DNA from 2 places in the Anaerobacillus sp. 1_MG-2023 genome. Region 1 is predicted to be linked to the other one. Evidence: predicted binding sites of a transcription regulator. Region 1 holds the regulator's gene; the other holds the start of a gene.
The links. The regulator LexA, encoded in region 1, represses DNA repair genes until DNA is damaged. The targets are predictions, from matches to a motif close to CGAACATATGTTCG.
Positions count from the first base shown of each region.

Region 2: a site for LexA is predicted at 1,682-1,695, ahead of Q4550_RS03660 (SPL family radical SAM protein). Genes of this name have one in related genera too.

Region 1 is NZ_JAUORD010000003.1:225,029-233,025, reverse strand. Features, by position in the region: gene Q4550_RS07515 (CcdC family protein) at 1-48, opposite strand, end outside; gene Q4550_RS07510 (Na(+)/H(+) antiporter subunit B) at 159-614, opposite strand; gene Q4550_RS07505 (cytochrome c biogenesis protein CcdA) at 635-1,345, opposite strand; gene Q4550_RS07500 (M15 family metallopeptidase) at 1,451-2,335, opposite strand; gene Q4550_RS07495 (YneF family protein) at 2,450-2,677, opposite strand; gene sirA (sporulation inhibitor of replication protein SirA) at 2,770-3,213, opposite strand; gene Q4550_RS07485 (HesB/YadR/YfhF family protein) at 3,374-3,661, opposite strand; gene Q4550_RS07480 (DUF896 domain-containing protein) at 3,779-4,015, opposite strand; gene Q4550_RS07475 (YneB family resolvase-like protein) at 4,082-4,732, opposite strand; gene yneA (cell division suppressor protein YneA) at 4,736-5,056, opposite strand; gene lexA (transcriptional repressor LexA) at 5,208-5,831, shown strand; gene Q4550_RS07460 (hypothetical protein) at 6,082-7,371, opposite strand; gene Q4550_RS07455 (iron chaperone) at 7,656-7,997, opposite strand, start outside.
Region 2 is NZ_JAUORD010000001.1:687,558-695,554, forward strand. Features, by position in the region: gene Q4550_RS03655 (S1C family serine protease) at 1-754, shown strand, start outside; gene Q4550_RS03660 (SPL family radical SAM protein) at 814-1,644, opposite strand; gene Q4550_RS03665 (hypothetical protein) at 1,756-2,157, shown strand; gene Q4550_RS03670 (LysR family transcriptional regulator) at 2,298-3,176, opposite strand; gene Q4550_RS03675 (citrate synthase/methylcitrate synthase) at 3,292-4,377, shown strand; gene queC (7-cyano-7-deazaguanine synthase QueC) at 4,505-5,179, opposite strand; gene Q4550_RS03685 (7-carboxy-7-deazaguanine synthase QueE) at 5,181-5,909, opposite strand; gene queD (6-carboxytetrahydropterin synthase QueD) at 5,902-6,378, opposite strand; gene Q4550_RS03695 (hypothetical protein) at 6,641-6,883, shown strand; gene Q4550_RS03700 (aminotransferase) at 6,921-7,997, opposite strand, start outside.

The DNA.
Region 1 (7,997 bases):
CATCGCAAGAGCCATCATAGCTCCAACAACTGTACTTAAAATCAGCATATACTCATCCCTCACCTATACCGTACTACCCATCATTTCCATTGTATGTGGAAGAGACAAAAAATACAAGCGCATGAAAAAAAGAACGGTGCGCAACCGTTCTTTTCACATTAACCATTTACTTTAGAAAGTTCTTCTTCGCCTTCATCTGCCGCGATGCTTAAAATAATCGTCATCGTAACACCGACAACCGTAAAATAAACACCTAGATCAAATAACATTGCTGTCGCGAGGTGAGAATGACCGAGAATCGGAAGCTCAAAGTACGCGTCTGTCTGACTCAAGAACGGTTGTCCAAAAAGAAAGGAACCGACACCAGTGAGAACAGCAATCAGAAGACCGATCGGAATAAAGTTCTTAAAATCAATGCGGATGACCTTATTCATGGTTTTAAAGCCATAAGAGATATAAAGAAGCACCAGAGCGCCCGCCGTCATAAGTCCTCCGATGAAACCTCCACCAGGTGCATTATGACCAGCGAAGAATAAGTATATTGAAAATCCTAGAATAATAAAGACGATAATCGTAGTCGTCGTTTTAAGTATAAGGTCATTTGTCCCCTTCACACTTCTACACCCTTTCTTTATTAAAATCCTTGAAATCCACCAAACAGGTTATTTACAAGGAACGATGTAAACATTGTCATAAAGTTAAAGTAAAGCAAGATTCCCATTACAATCATTAAGTACCCGCCAGCCTTCATGATGAACCGGCTATTTTTCTTAATCCAGTGCATTCGTCCGATAAAAAAGGACAGAATGAAAAATGGAACAGAAAAACCAAGCGTATAAGCTACCATATACATGAAGCCAGCTCCAGGATTTGAAACACCCATCGCAATAACCGCAGCTAAAATCGGCCCTGTACAAGGTGTCCAACCTGCCGCAAAACCCATCCCAATTAAAATCGATCCAACAAAGCCAGATGGGCGATTTCGAATTTTTAACCTGCGATCTTTCATTAGAAAGTTCGGCGTCCAAAAACCTACTACTACAAGTCCAAATACCACAATCAAAATGGCGCCAACTTGACGAAGAAGCTCTTTGTACTGAATAAATAAATTTCCAACGAGCGATGTTGACATCCCTAATACGAGGAAAATAATTGAAAACCCTATTAAAAAGAAGATCGTATGAAGAATTGCCCTTTTCTGCATCATCCCTCGTTCTTCTTTCAGGTCGTCAACGGATACCCCAGTGATATAAGAAATAAACGCTGGATAAAGCGGTAGCACACACGGTGAGATGAACGATAAAAAGCCGGCTCCGAACGCTAAAAACAAGTTCAAATCTGCCATTAAATTACTCCCTGTCTAATGCATGATCTTATCATGTGCATGTCGTTACCATTTCAACCTCTATTGTAAACGATTTATCTTATTCAAACTATGAACATTCCATAACTATTTTTCTTCAGAGAAAAATTCTTCAAGCGTAACGCCCGCTTCATGAACATCAGAAGCCGCTTCCTTGCCCACATAGCGAACGTGCCATGGCTCATACTGATAGCCAGTGATATCTTCTTTTCCTTTTAAGTAACGAACAACAAAGCCATATTCATGCGCATGCTCTGCTACCCACTTACCTTCTGGCGTATTGCCAAATTCTTCGGTAAGAGAGCTCCCTAGAGAAGGCGTGCTAATATCCATCGTTAATCCCGTCTGATGTTCACTCTGCCCCGCCTGAGCACTAACCTGGTTTGCCACTTCTTCTCCACGCTGTTCAGCATTATAAGCAAAAATAGCTTCCTGTCGCTCATAGGAGCGGTAGCCAGAGACAGCTTTTAATTCAAATCCATCTTTCTTTGCACCGGCAAACATTTTTTCAAGCGCTGTAGCCGCTTCCTTGACCATTAGCCTTTTAGGGTCATCTTTTGGTGCGTACGAAGAAACATCCGGTTCCACAAGATTTTGGGGCACAAAGTCAGAAGGTAGATTTCGCTCTTTGTTTGCCACAACATAAATACTGTCTGGATTCGTTACAGTTAAATTCTCTCCATTTTTCTCAACGGTTTCAGCCATCGTTGGATACGCTTCTGATTTATCCTTCTTGGCCTCATCGCTTTGATCGCTTTCTTGCTCTTCTTTCTTGCTGCTATCATTTTGCTTGTTATTGTTTTGGTTTCCATCATTATTTTCTGAACTATTCGAGGAGCCGTTATTCGTCTGTCCATCATTCTGCGACTGATTCTCTGTCTGGTTAGACGTTTGCTCTCCATCTCCTGCCTGGCATCCGGCTAAAAGCGCGAACGAAAGGCCAGTTGCTACTACTAAGTTTTTCATTGTCATGTGAACACTTCCTGATTTTTTATAGTCTAATCTATCATACCATCACACCAATTAGACCCGTCAACCAAAATTACTCCATACAAAAAGCACTCTGTTACCAGAGTGCTCAATAAGCTATTTATCGTTGTTTGTCATTTGACTATTCATAGCCTTCATCATCTGATTAATCTTCTTCTGAGAAGGTTTTTGCCCCATTTGCATCATCATTACACGAAGCATATTTTCATTAATAGGGGGATTCTTCTTTAAATAGTCCATCATATATTTGCGGGCAATAAAAAAGCCAAGTGCTACTCCAGCAATCAACGCTAGCACGCCCACAAGCGTGTACATCCACCACATTCTAGATTTCCTCCTTATTCTTTCTCTTCCAATAGTGTACTACAACCCTTAATGATTATACAATAACGTCTATTAAAATAGTAGGAGTTTATTCAAACTAGTTTCTGTTGTTTAATTGGGTTAAGCCACCCGTATCGACCGGATTGGAAGTCAATCGCAAAGAACGAAGGAGTTAATTTTCGTATCACTTCAAAAAAGACTGTTTCAGCCTCGTTTGATCCGCTAGCATATATATTTATCTTCTCGCTTCTAACAAATAAAGATGCATCGCTTTTAGATTGTTTAATACACAATCGATGCCCTTCATTTTTAAATTCATACGTGCGAAAGCCACCCAATTCATTGACTAAACAGGTATTTAGTTCTTCTTCTTCCACAGGCTCTGTAATAAAGGCTACCTGTTTTTCTAGAAGCTCTTTCTGATCAGCCTGAATAGCCCGCTTCCTTTCGAGGAAAAGTTGATACAACAGATGCTCCTTACCAGCATATTGTTCTGCAATCTGCTGCTTAACGAAATACATTTCGTAATGCCTCATATAACTCCCCCCTACCCAAGAATCGACTCATATAAAAGAAAGTATAAATGAGTTCTCATAAAATGATTGTCTATACATGGAGGCTAGGCTTCACTAGTTTTGTCGAAATTAAAAAGACCTGTACTATAACATATATGTTATAGTACAGGTCTTTAGAATGCTATGCCATACTCGGCAGGTCACAAAGAACACCGCCGGATCTCTCATCATAATCAAGCTTCATTCGATCAACAAACCATTGATCGTCCGGTCGAACGAAGTACGTAACTCCTCCAATTTCTTGCTTATAATCATCATATGAAGGCTTATCAGACATGACCCCAAGAGAAAAACCTCCGCTGTCTCCACTCCCTGCGTAGCGTACGAATAACCTTAAGCAATCACCGTTACCAAGTTCCATCTCATTTTTGTAAAACTCAGCTGCAGAATCAGTTACAACAAACATCATATCCGCCCTCTCCGTTTTGTATTAGTACATCTTGTTATAGTACAGTATAACGAATATTCGAAAAATTGCAACCATAAAAATAGCCTAATTTTGCTTTTCGCAAAATTAGGCTATTTTCTACTGAAGAAAGCGACGGTTTTTCTTGCTTTCCTTAAGCTTTTCAGGTGTTACATCTGTACCTTCTTCATCTACAACTTTTATAGAATGAAGTTGGTTTTTGAAAGAAGAACGGAAATTTGCTAAATATTCCTTACGTAGCTTTTTCTGTTCTTTTTTCTCATCTTCTGTTAATGATGATTCTTTTGCTTTACGAGATAGCTCGTTAATTCTTTGGAGTTTATCTTCAAAAGGCATGTAAAATAGCTCCTTTACTGAAACTTGTATCTCACATGCTAACGCATGTTTTGAACATAGACAAGTTTAGTGCTTCTCGTTCTGCTCGTCAACATATTCCTGATAACGTCTATGTACCGTTGCTTTCGAAGCGTGATGTCCAAATCCTTTTAGCGTTGCAGCTATCTCATTAAACGTAAGACCACGGTTTCGTAGATTAACAATTTCTTCGATTGGAACTTCCACCCGCTCACGCCCACCTTGATTTTGCTGGCTGAGGTTTCGCTGCGGTCGATAGCCTTCTTTAACCGCCTTGTCCATTCCACGTTTAATTTTCAGATTATGAAGCTTGCGCTGAAATTCTTCAACGATACTAACGATCTCAAGAACCATCGAATCAGATTCCGACAATTGAAGTTCTCCGTTTTGATTCACTGTATAAATCGTCCCTCCATATTTATGGACGGCATGTAGAAGAGCGATCTTTGCATTCCCTCTCCCAAGTCTCGTTTCATCTTGAATGAGCAATGCCTCAACATGCCCCTCTTTCAATAAGTCAAGCACCTCGAGTATGCCATCGCGATCAATGTCATACCCGCTGTGCTTTTCTTCAATCAAGCGCTGTATAATAAAACCTGACTGTGATGCAAATCGTTGTAGTTCTTCTTTTTGCCTGGCAAGAGAAGACTCCTGTGCTTCTTTCTTTGTGCTTACCCGACAATAAATAACGGCGTTCATACTTTATTCTTTACCCCCAAGTGCGGTAGCGTTCGCTTCAACAGGGATGATGAGAGTATCTCCTGCTGTAATTCGGTTTGCATCAATGCTATTCACTTCTTCAACCCAGCTGACGAACTTCCGATCAGACAACTCATGTGCAGTACGGAATTCTTCCGCAATTTCTAAAACAGTATCTCCCTGCTCCAATTGTACCGTTGTGTAACGATCATACTCCTCAGCTGCAGCTGTTCGCAAAGATAAAAACACAATAATTAACACAGCTACAAAAGATATAATGACAAGAAAATCAACTCCAGACAAGCCCCCAGCTTGCTTTCTCATCCCAATCACCCCATATGCGAATATTTGTTCTGTTTTTAGTATATCAGAACCTCTGTTCGTGTCAACTAATTTCTTCGAACTTATGTTTGTATGCGAACAAAAATTCTGGTATACTACTAACAAATAGATAGATTGGAACGAGGTGCCAGATATTATGAAACTATCAAAGCGTCAGCAGGACATTCTGGACTTTATTAAAGTCGAAGTTAAGCAAAAGGGTTATCCACCCTCTGTAAGAGAAATTGGCGAAGCTGTTGGACTCGCTTCAAGCTCCACTGTCCATGGCCACCTGGCAAGACTCGAGAAAAAAGGGTATATCAGACGAGACCCAACAAAACCAAGAGCTATCGAAGTGCTTGGTCTTGATGAAACAATCGATATTCCTCGTCAACACACTGTAAACGTTCCCGTCATTGGTAAAGTAACTGCTGGTCAACCGATCACTGCCATTGAAAATGTAGAAGAATACTTCCCGCTTCCAGAGCAGTTTGCACAGGATGAAGAGCATACTTTTATTCTTGTGATTGAAGGGGATAGTATGATCGAAGCTGGTATTTATAACGGTGATATGGTCATTGTGAAGCAACAACCAACTGCAAATAACGGTGATATTGTTGTCGCGATGACAGATGAAGCTGAAGCAACTGTTAAACGATTCTTTAAAGAAAGCAACTACTTCCGACTTCAACCGGAAAACTCATCGATGGAACCGATCATTCTTGATTCCGTTTCTATTCTCGGTAAAGTAATTGGGGTCTTTCGCTCCATTCACTAGAAGCGCTGCGTGCGCTTCTTTTTTTATGTTATATAAGCTTTCTGGGCTATATCAATACGAGCTTCTTCTCTTCTTTTATTTATTAATCCCTCCGTCTGGGTAAATGATCGCAGTTTGAAGAGCATAGGGGTGTAGCTTTACATTACAACCAACCTCACCGACCTACTTTTAACTCTTACAGGCTATACAAAACCGCCCTTCATTTAAATGAAGAGCGGTTTTGTATACTTCTAACATTATTCTTAAACGGTTACTTTTCAGCAGCCTCTGAAGCCGCTATAACTAATTCAACTGTTTGATCTACTGTCGCCTGACGGAACTTTTGGAACTCATCAGTGATATAAACGGAAGGATCTTCAGGATAGTACTCCTGAGCGGCTACGTGAAGGTGTCCACCCGGAATATCATAAGCTCCTATCCCAATTCGCACACGATTGGATCGGTACTGACTTTCATTCGATAAGTAGCTTCCGCCTCCTCCTTTACGAGCTTTTGATCCTTCAGTCGGACCCCCTTCATGGCATTCATACGGTTTATCACGATATTCTGGTGCGAGCCATTCGCATACTTCATCGCCTCTTTCCACCGGCCATGGTCCAGTATTGGCTGCAATCATTTCCTTGTAAGGAAGCGTTGTTTCAATAAATTCCGGCAGTTTTTCAGGCATCGGCCAATTGCTCACTGTCGGAATAACTTCTGAGCGATCTTCAAGAGTGTTTCCAACCCCTGTGCGCCATCTCCCGGCAAACCCTTCGATGGTCATAGCTTTTGGACCCCCTTGACTGATTGTCATCATGAGATCCACCTGCTCTTTACTATTAACCAGGTAAGGTCCAAATGTATCTTCAACGATTCCTTCATCAAAATCATCCCATCGTACCGGAAAATTCGCTGCTTGAATAAAAGCTGGACCTTCTTCCGTCAAAACGACTTTCCCATCCATCTGAAGCGCTGCAGCGCCAGAAGGGTTTGATCTCCTAAATTCCTGTTCTAAACGGTATGGATCAAATCCGCTTACTAAAACGCGCTTAACTTTCTCCCCTTTTGGAAAATCAATAGAAGTAATTCCCCTTGACGTGTACTCTAGTTTCTTCATCAGTTCTTCTTGCTTTTTCTCCGTTACTGTATATGATGGTTCCCATTGCCTGAGGGCAGCAGTCATATGTAATCGAGTCCAATATAGCGGGCGATCATCATAACGATCTAGTTCCCCTAAATCATTTCCTTCTCCCTGAGCTCGAGCAACAGCCGTATCCCACAGCTTCTCACCATGCTTTTCGATCACTTTCTCTGCTTTTTTTACACTTTTCGCTTTGCACAAATCTTCTTTAAATTCATCTGCAAAAACTGTAAACTCCGCCTTATCCATAATTTGCTGTGGGATAGGGGCGCCGTCTTCCATTCGCTGCTCCTCTGGTGTTAGCGCCGCATCAGTGTTAAAGCAATCACCTTTGGCACTTCCAGTTAACGGTGAGAAACCGAAAGTTAACATCCCTACAAGAAAAAGCGCAATCCCATATTTCCATTCCCTAGATTTCATATTTCTGTTTTCCTCCCCTTCTAGTTGAACTATCTTCTATTGTAGAGATGGGAGGTTGCATTTTTCAAACTATTACAAGTATTCTGATCAAAAATGAATCATTCGAAGTGGATCATGTATGGATAACATACTTATATTATAGAAAACCGTGACGTTTTCTCTGCATCTTTCGACATATAGATAAGCTTAGCTATCATTTAATGAACTTCATTTAGTTTAAATGTAATCTCATATAGCGGCGATCAATCGGTTGATCCGAATAAAAGCCTGTCCCGCCTATTTATTCACTTGCGCCAGAAAGTTGAACAGTCTGCCTTATCATGAATATTGAATTCGATCATTTTTTTAAGTAATGAAAAATCAACTGAACTACCCCACGGAATACGCATTAGTTGTTTAGTGTGGTCATAGCCAGCAAGTTTCATTTCTTCAGAAAAATGAACAATTCCATTCTTTTCAGGGGCAACAGCCAAATGATGTTTTGCTACGCTAAAGGCAATAATAAATGTTCCGTGATCTGTAAACATTGGCTGATTCCAGGCAATTTTCGGCACCAGGTTTGGAAATTCATTTTGTACCCAGGTCAAAACTTGTTCCGTTCGCTCTCGGTGCTGCAGGTTCTCTAT
Region 2 (7,997 bases), on a different contig from region 1:
AGGATTAGAGGGAAATGATCCCCTCCCTGTTGCAGAAGAGCGCATGGCGGAAGTTGGGGACAATATCATTGCTCTTGGTAGCCCACTCGGACTTCAGAATACCGTTACAACAGGGATTGTCAGTGGTCTCGATCGAGAATTCATCTTAGAGCCCTATCGCTATGAGCATATCTATCAAATCTCTGCCCCCATTACAAAAGGGAACAGCGGAGGTCCCCTTATTGATGCTAATACTGGAGAGGCGATCGCCATTAATTCCGCAGGAACAGACTCAGGGGCAATCGGCTTTAGCATTCCGCTCCCCAACGTTATTGAGCAAATTAAAAATTGGTCTGATGACCCAGTAGAAATAACGGTAGATGATGAAAGTAAGGAAGAAGTATCAACACCACAAGGACTCACAGGAGAAGACTTTAAGAATAATGCTACCTATCTTATTGGATATTTCTATGAAAGCTTGTCTACTCAAGACTATGTCACTGGCTACTCCTTACTTGGCAGTCGCTGGCAGAGTGAAATGCTGTATGAAGATTTTCGAAGTGGCTATATCCATACCCTTGACGTGGAAGTTTCAAATATGACCGGAAGTTTAAATCAAACGAATGATCAAGTAAAGGTAACAGCTACTATTAAAGCACAAGAACGAACCGAGGATAAGAAGACAACAACTTCTCTATACAACGTCACTTACCAGGTTGGCTATGAAAATGACCAATTGAAAATTCTAAGTGGTAAGGCTGAAAAATTAAAGTAAAATAGGCAACATAAGGCTAGAGATACATTCTCTAGCCTTTTTGTCGTTTATTATTTATACTATCCCTCGTCTGGAGGTGAAAAACCTTCTTGAGAAATATAAATGGCGCTTTCAGGAAAAAAGGCCTGTAATCTCTTCTTTATTTTCAAATAGGCTTTACGTTGATACCAATCTTCTAGGCCCGCGTCTTCAAAGAGCTTACGAATGCCAAGCTGCTCTGTTCTTTTTCCACCGCTCCCATCACCCATGAAAAAGTCATCTAGCGTGAGGCGATCCGTTACTTCAGCTAACTTCTTAGGGAAATGTTCAGAACACGGGAGAAGTGGCGCCACTGCCGCTTGTACAGGAATACCGTTTGCTCGTAACGTTTGTAGCGCCTTTAACCTTGCTGCAATTGGCGGTGCTGATGGCGCAAAAATTTTGCGCACTGAATCAAGGTCTGTTTCTACTGTCATACTGACCAGAACCTTTTTGCCGAATTTTTTTAACAAATCAATATCTCTAGTGACGAGTGGAGAGCGGGTTTGAAGAAATAGAAAATCAGGCATTTCTTCTACCATAGCTTCAAGTAATCTTCTTGTTAAATTAGTCTTAAATTCAATAGGCTGATAAGGATCTGTCGAAGAAGACATAAAAATCGATACTTCTCCTTTTTTCCGAGCTTTCGGGATCTCTTTTTTCACAAGATCCACAGCATTTTCTTTAATATCTACCCATTCTCCCCAATCCTCTTCCCTAAAAAGGGCAATCGGCATTCTTCTGACATAGCAATACGAACAACCGAAGGCACATCCAGCGTAAGGGTTCAGAGTGTGACTATATCCATTAAGAAATCCACTACCTTTTGTTAAAATAGACCGAGATGTTCGCTTCTTAATTGAAGGCTGCAATGGCTATCCCTCCTTCTTCCATTAGTGTACCACAAACCGAACATACATTCGATTATTACGAATAATTTTTCACTAAGCGGGCACGGTAAAGGTGAAAGGTGGTATAAATTGATGAAGCGTACTGTAAGCTGTCTCCTTTTCTTACTTCTTCTTTTACCAATTCATACTTATGCAGCTGGTCCGATTCAGCTCATTCAAGGAAAGTGTCCAACTTCACTAGATCAATCGGCATCAAAAAAAGGCCTTACAATGAAAGCTACAACGATTCTTTCAGGGTTAATGGCCAACACTCCGGGTACAAATTCATGGCAGATCATTAGCATGTCACCTTTAAAAAAGAAGTCACCCTATTACGCGCCAGCCGTTAAAACCTGTGAAAAAAAAGTCGCAAACCACACTTACCTCATTGATGTCCTCGTAACAAAGAAATCTTCTCAGCTCCCCGTACGCATGCACCTTTTTGCTTCTAAAGAGGAAAAGGGTTGGAAAGTTTGGGGACTAACTACTTACTAAATGTGTATATTTTCTTTTACATCGCACATACTACTCAAGCGTGTAAGCTAGCCGTCAGGATCTATGACACGCTACCATCCCACACTCTTATTTCACACTCGGAAAATAAGAGTATAGCCCGATCAGGACGCTGATCGGGCTTAATTCATGCTTTTCTCAATAAATTGTTTAAATATTTCTGTTTCCTCCGAAAGATGTTGATAGACCATGTATGTGTGAACCTCAGGCAGTTTGATTTCTACAGTATCCACTTGAAGAATTCTCCCTTCAAATACCTCACGCCGAACAGATGACCATGGTAAAAAAGAGAACCCAAGCCCTTCCTCAATAAATCGCTTTGTAATGTGTACTTGCGATACCACCATCGTTCGAACACCTTCATATTTAGAACGTAGCTCAACTAAAAGATCTTCCCAATAATCAGGATGATTATGCGTGAGTAACGTTGATCTCAAACAAAACTCACTTAAAGATAAAGGCAGACTCGTTTCCGCATCTCCCCCATCGTGTGGCACAACTAAAACAATCGGATCGGCTCCAATTTGTTCATTTTTCACATATGCCTGCAAAGATTTCATTCTTGAAAGACCGAAATCTGCATCATTCTTGGTGATCATCTCTCCAATTTCATTAGACTCACTTACTTTTACAACGACCTCAATCGATGGATAAGCTTTCATAAATTGCTGAAGGACGTTAGGTAGAACCGTAGCAGCAATTAAAGGGGATACAGCAATCGACAACTTTCGATGGTACCCCTGCCTCCACCCGTTCATATGACGTAAGCTTGTCTCATACTGTTCAACTAACTCCCTCGCATGCGGAAGGAATTGTCTTCCTGCTTCAGAGAGCATCACTCTTCTACCGCTCTTCATAAATAGCTTACTGCCAATCTGCTTTTCAAGTTGTTGAATGTGAACCGTAACAGTAGGTTGAGCAAGATAGAGTTTTTCCGATGTTTCCCTGAAATTTTCATACGAAGCAGCTGTGACAAATGTTTTCAACCAGTTTAGATTCATTCTTATCACCCTTATTGATAGCGTTTCTCTATTAATTATTTAGTAATTATTTATTAGTCATAATCATATCGAATCGATACACTAGATACAAGACGAATGAAATGGAGTTGAGTTTATGATTCATGCCGGATTAGAAGGAATCATTGCGGCTGATTCCAATATCAGCCTTGTAGACGGAGAGAACGGTTTGCTTGTCTATCGAGGACACTGGGCAAAAGAAATTGCGAAAGAAAAATCATTCGAAGAAGCCGCCTACTTCCTATGGAATGGTTCATTTCCTACTGAAAAACAGCTAACTGCTTTCACCTCCGCACTTGGTGAAGCAAGACACTTATCACCAAACCAGAAGGAAATCATAAATCGTTTACCTGAAAAAATGGAGATGATGAGCGTTATTCGAACGGTCTTATCTTCCATGGGAGATCACTCATATCAGTTCCCAGCGACACAGGAACAGGGAATTCACCTACTGAGTATCGTTCCAACTATTATTGCCTATCGCTACCGCACTCAAAATGGATTATCTCAGATCGAGCCAGACGTAACGTTGTCTCACGTTGGGAACTATTTATATATGTTGACAGGAGAACGTCCTCAGGAAAATCACATTAAAGCGTTAACTGCCTACTTCATTTTAACGATGGAGCATGGATTAAACGCTTCTACCTTTACAGCTAGGGTGATTTCATCAACTGAAAGTGATCTCGCATCAGCTATTACAGGAGCTATTGGCGCTATGAAAGGACCTCTTCATGGTGGGGCGCCAACTGGGGTTATTGATTTATTAGAAGAAATTAAGCGTGACGGCGATGCTGAAAAAGTATTGCGACGTAAACTTGAAAATCGTGAGAAGTTAATGGGCTTTGGACATCGGGTTTATAAAACGCGCGATCCCCGTGCCGCCGCTTTAAGCGAGATTACATCAAATTTCTATGACGATGCTGAGTTTAAACTTGCACATGAAGTAGAAGACACGGCCGTACGCCTTCTCCAGGAGTACAAACCTGACCGAAAACTTTATGCGAATGTGGAGTACTATGCAGCGGCCATCTTAAGAGCAATCGAGCTACCAACAGAACTGTTTACCCCAACATTTACAGCAGCCAGAACGGCAGGTTGGATCGCACACGTGTACGAGCAAAATGACAATAACCGAATCATCCGCCCATCTTCTGTTTATAGCGGAGAAATGCCTGAGTAAGCGGGGGTGCGGGTTCTGCGGTCGGCGCAGGTGCCTGTCACCCGCGCTATATGTCGAACCACTCCTCCGCTGGAAGTTTATTGGCCAAACCAAAAAAGCTGTCGGAGTATCCTCCGGCAGCTTTTCATTATACTTTATAAGGTATCGGATCTACCGCTCCAGCTTCTTCAAAGCCTTTCAGACGCAGACGACAGCTATCACACTCGCCGCATGCTTCTACTTCACCATTGTAGCAAGATGTCGTTAGTTCATAAGGAACGCTTAAACGTAAGCCTTCACTAACCGTATCTGCTTTCGTCAAGTTAATTAACGGCGTATCAATCTTCATTTCACTACCTGTTGCTCCAGCTTTTGTAGCTAGATTAACCGTTTCATTCATGCTTTCAATAAACTCTGGTCGGCAATCCGGGTATCCACTGTAGTCAACGGCAGATACACCGATGTAGATCGCTTCAGCTCCAATCACTTCTGCATATGCAGAGGCAAGAGAAAGAAAGATCATATTACGAGCTGGCACGTAAGTAACTGGAATTTCATCTTCATCCATATCTGTTGGTACATCAATGGAATCATCCGTAAGGGCACTGCCCCCAATTTGATTTAGAAAACTAATGTTCACAATGCGATGATCGGGCGCATTGTAATATTCCGCTACTTTCTTCGCCTGCTCTACTTCTCGGTTATGCTTTTGGCCGTAGTGGAATGTAATCGGATAAAGCTCATAGCCTTTTTCCTTCGCGATTCCCATGCATGTTGTACTATCTAAACCACCGCTCAATACAATCACTGCTTTTTTATTCACGTTACACACCTCTTCTATTAGGATCCCAAATAATCTTATGAAGCTGCATACTTAGCTTCACTTTGCTTAGTCCTGCTTCTAGAATTTTTTCAACAAGTTTGTGTGGAGGCATCGTTTCCCACACTGGACTATACAATACCTGACCTTTTTGATGATTTTCTGAGACAACTTCAGTCGCTACTGTGAAATCTTCATCAGAGCCGATCACGAACTTAATTTCATCTTGTGTATCAAGAAGTTTAAAGTTCTCGTGAAGCATGCGATGCTGTTCACCAGAATCAGGCAGCTTATAGTCCATCACAAAACGAACTTTCTCCTGCCAGGCTTCATCGCCTTTTCGAACCGCTTCATATGGCGTAAGATCAATCGCTCCGTTCGTTTCGATATGAATGTCTTCAATATGCGGAAGATCTACCATCGCTTGAATAAGCGCCATTGATTTCTCACGATGAATTAACGGCTCCCCACCTGTAAAACAGATGTGACGGCTATTATATTGTTGAATTTGATCAATAATTGAGGCAATTGAACCTGTGTATTCTGCTTTATCCGGTGCATAGCTATAAGGCGTGTCACACCAGCTACAGCGCAAGTTACAGTGAAAGACGCGTACGAATACTGTTGGAAAACCAGCGCGCGTTCCCTCTCCTTCTACTGTCTCAAATACCTCCACCATCGGTAATTCCCACTTCATATATTCGGATTGTTCCGGTAGCACCCATTTACTCATTTTCTTCCATCCATTCCCGCTTCAGCGTTGCGTAGCTTGTTGGTGTTTCATAGAGAACTAGTTCTTCGATGCGCTGACCAAGATCTTTCATATTGCGCTCAGTCAGAGCTTGATCTAACTGCTCCCACATCCAAACAATCATATTTTCAGCTGTCGTGTTCATGTTCGGAAGCACTTCATTTAAATAATGATGATCCAATTTCGAATCAATCACTTCTTTAAACAGGGTTTTAATTTCACCAAAATCAACTGAAATGCCGATTTCATTCACAAATCCGCTAATTGTGATGACCACTTTATACGTATGACCATGCATGCTTTTGCACTTACCTTCGTAGCAGTGCAAATGATGCGCAGCATCAAATGTAAATTCCTTTGTTACCGCTACTCGTTTATGATGATACTTTAATTCGCTTTTCTGAATATCTTCTCCAAGTACTTCAACTTTCTTTGGAATCATAAAAGACATAAAAAAAGCCCCCTTCTTTATTCAGTAAGGGAGACGCATGAAAAACCCCATCTCCAATCAGAGAACTGGGCTACACTTTTCACGGTCCCTAGTTTTGTTTTACGAGAGGAGGGAATTACGAACTCTCCAACTTGATAATAATATCATAACACGTCATATTAGAAAAGGAGACGTATGCTTAAGCTCTTCTATTGAAGGAAAATACCGCGTTTTGAATTTAGGAAATAGTGGTAAAATTAACATCAGATGAGGAGGTGATTTGATGATGTCTAATAGTGGTGGCATGGATGGATTTGGCATGCTTTTTGGATTATTTGGTTTTCTATATATGGTCATTATTTTATTTATCGTTGTATTAACGATCGTATTCTTATTTAAAGCGATGAGCTATATGAAAAGAAAGAACGCTTCTGATCAAGAGCAGAATGAATTGCTCAGACAGTTACTTTCCAAACAAACGTCTTCAAGTATTTCAACAAACAAAGAGGATCCCACTTCCTATTAATACATAACGCCGTCCTCAGCGAGGACGGCGTTCCTAATTATCCCTTTGAATTGTGACGGTTAACAAACCGTTCGATTCGCTTAACAGCTTCCTGCAAAGAATCGATTGACGTTGCGTAAGAACAGCGCACATAGCCTTCTCCACCAGCACCAAAGACATGCCCTGGCACAACAGCGACCTGCTCTTCTTCTAATAACTTTTCAGCAAATTCATCTGATGTCATCCCAGTTGCCTGTACGGATGGAAATGCGTAGAATGCACCACCTGGCATATGACAGGAAAGTCCGATGTTGTTAAATGCTTTAACAAGAAAGTTTCTTCGCTGACGATAGCTTTTCTTCATTCTCTCAAGATCGTCTCTTCCACTTTTCAAAGCTTCGAGTGCCCCGTGCTGAGCGATTGTCGGCGCACACATCATTGTATATTGATGGATTTTCAACATCGCCGCAATGATTTCTTCAGGACCCGTCACGTAACCAAGTCTCCAACCTGTCATAGCAAATGCCTTCGAGAAACCTGAAATAAGAATTGTACGCTCTTTCATGCCATCAGCTCGGGCAATGCTATAATGCGTCTCATCATACGTTAATTCCGCATAGATCTCATCCGAAAGTACGAGTAGGTCATGTTCTTCAATGATGTCTGTAACGTTTTTCAATTCCGCTTCAGACATTGTGGCACCAGTAGGGTTACTCGGGAAACACAGAAGGATCGCTTTTGTTCGCTTCGTAATCACTTTTTCAAGCGACTCACGCGTTATTTTAAACTCGTCCTCTGCCTTTGTTTCCAAAGAGACAGGTTTCCCACCTGCGAGCGTTACAGCTGGTGAATAAGCAACAAAGCCTGGTTCGACAATAATAACCTCATCACCCGGATCAATCACCGCTCGAAAAGCCAGATCAATCGCCTGACTCGCTCCAACAGTTAATATGATTTGTGATTCAGCTGAATAGCTCAGTGAAAATTGTTCATCTAAGTAAGACGAAATTTCTTCCCTTAGCTCTAGCAGACCTGCATTTGCCGTATAAGCAGTATAGCCGCTTTCAAGTGAAGCGTAGCCCGCTTCACATACATTCCACGGTGTAACAAAATCTGGCTCACCAACACCAAGTGA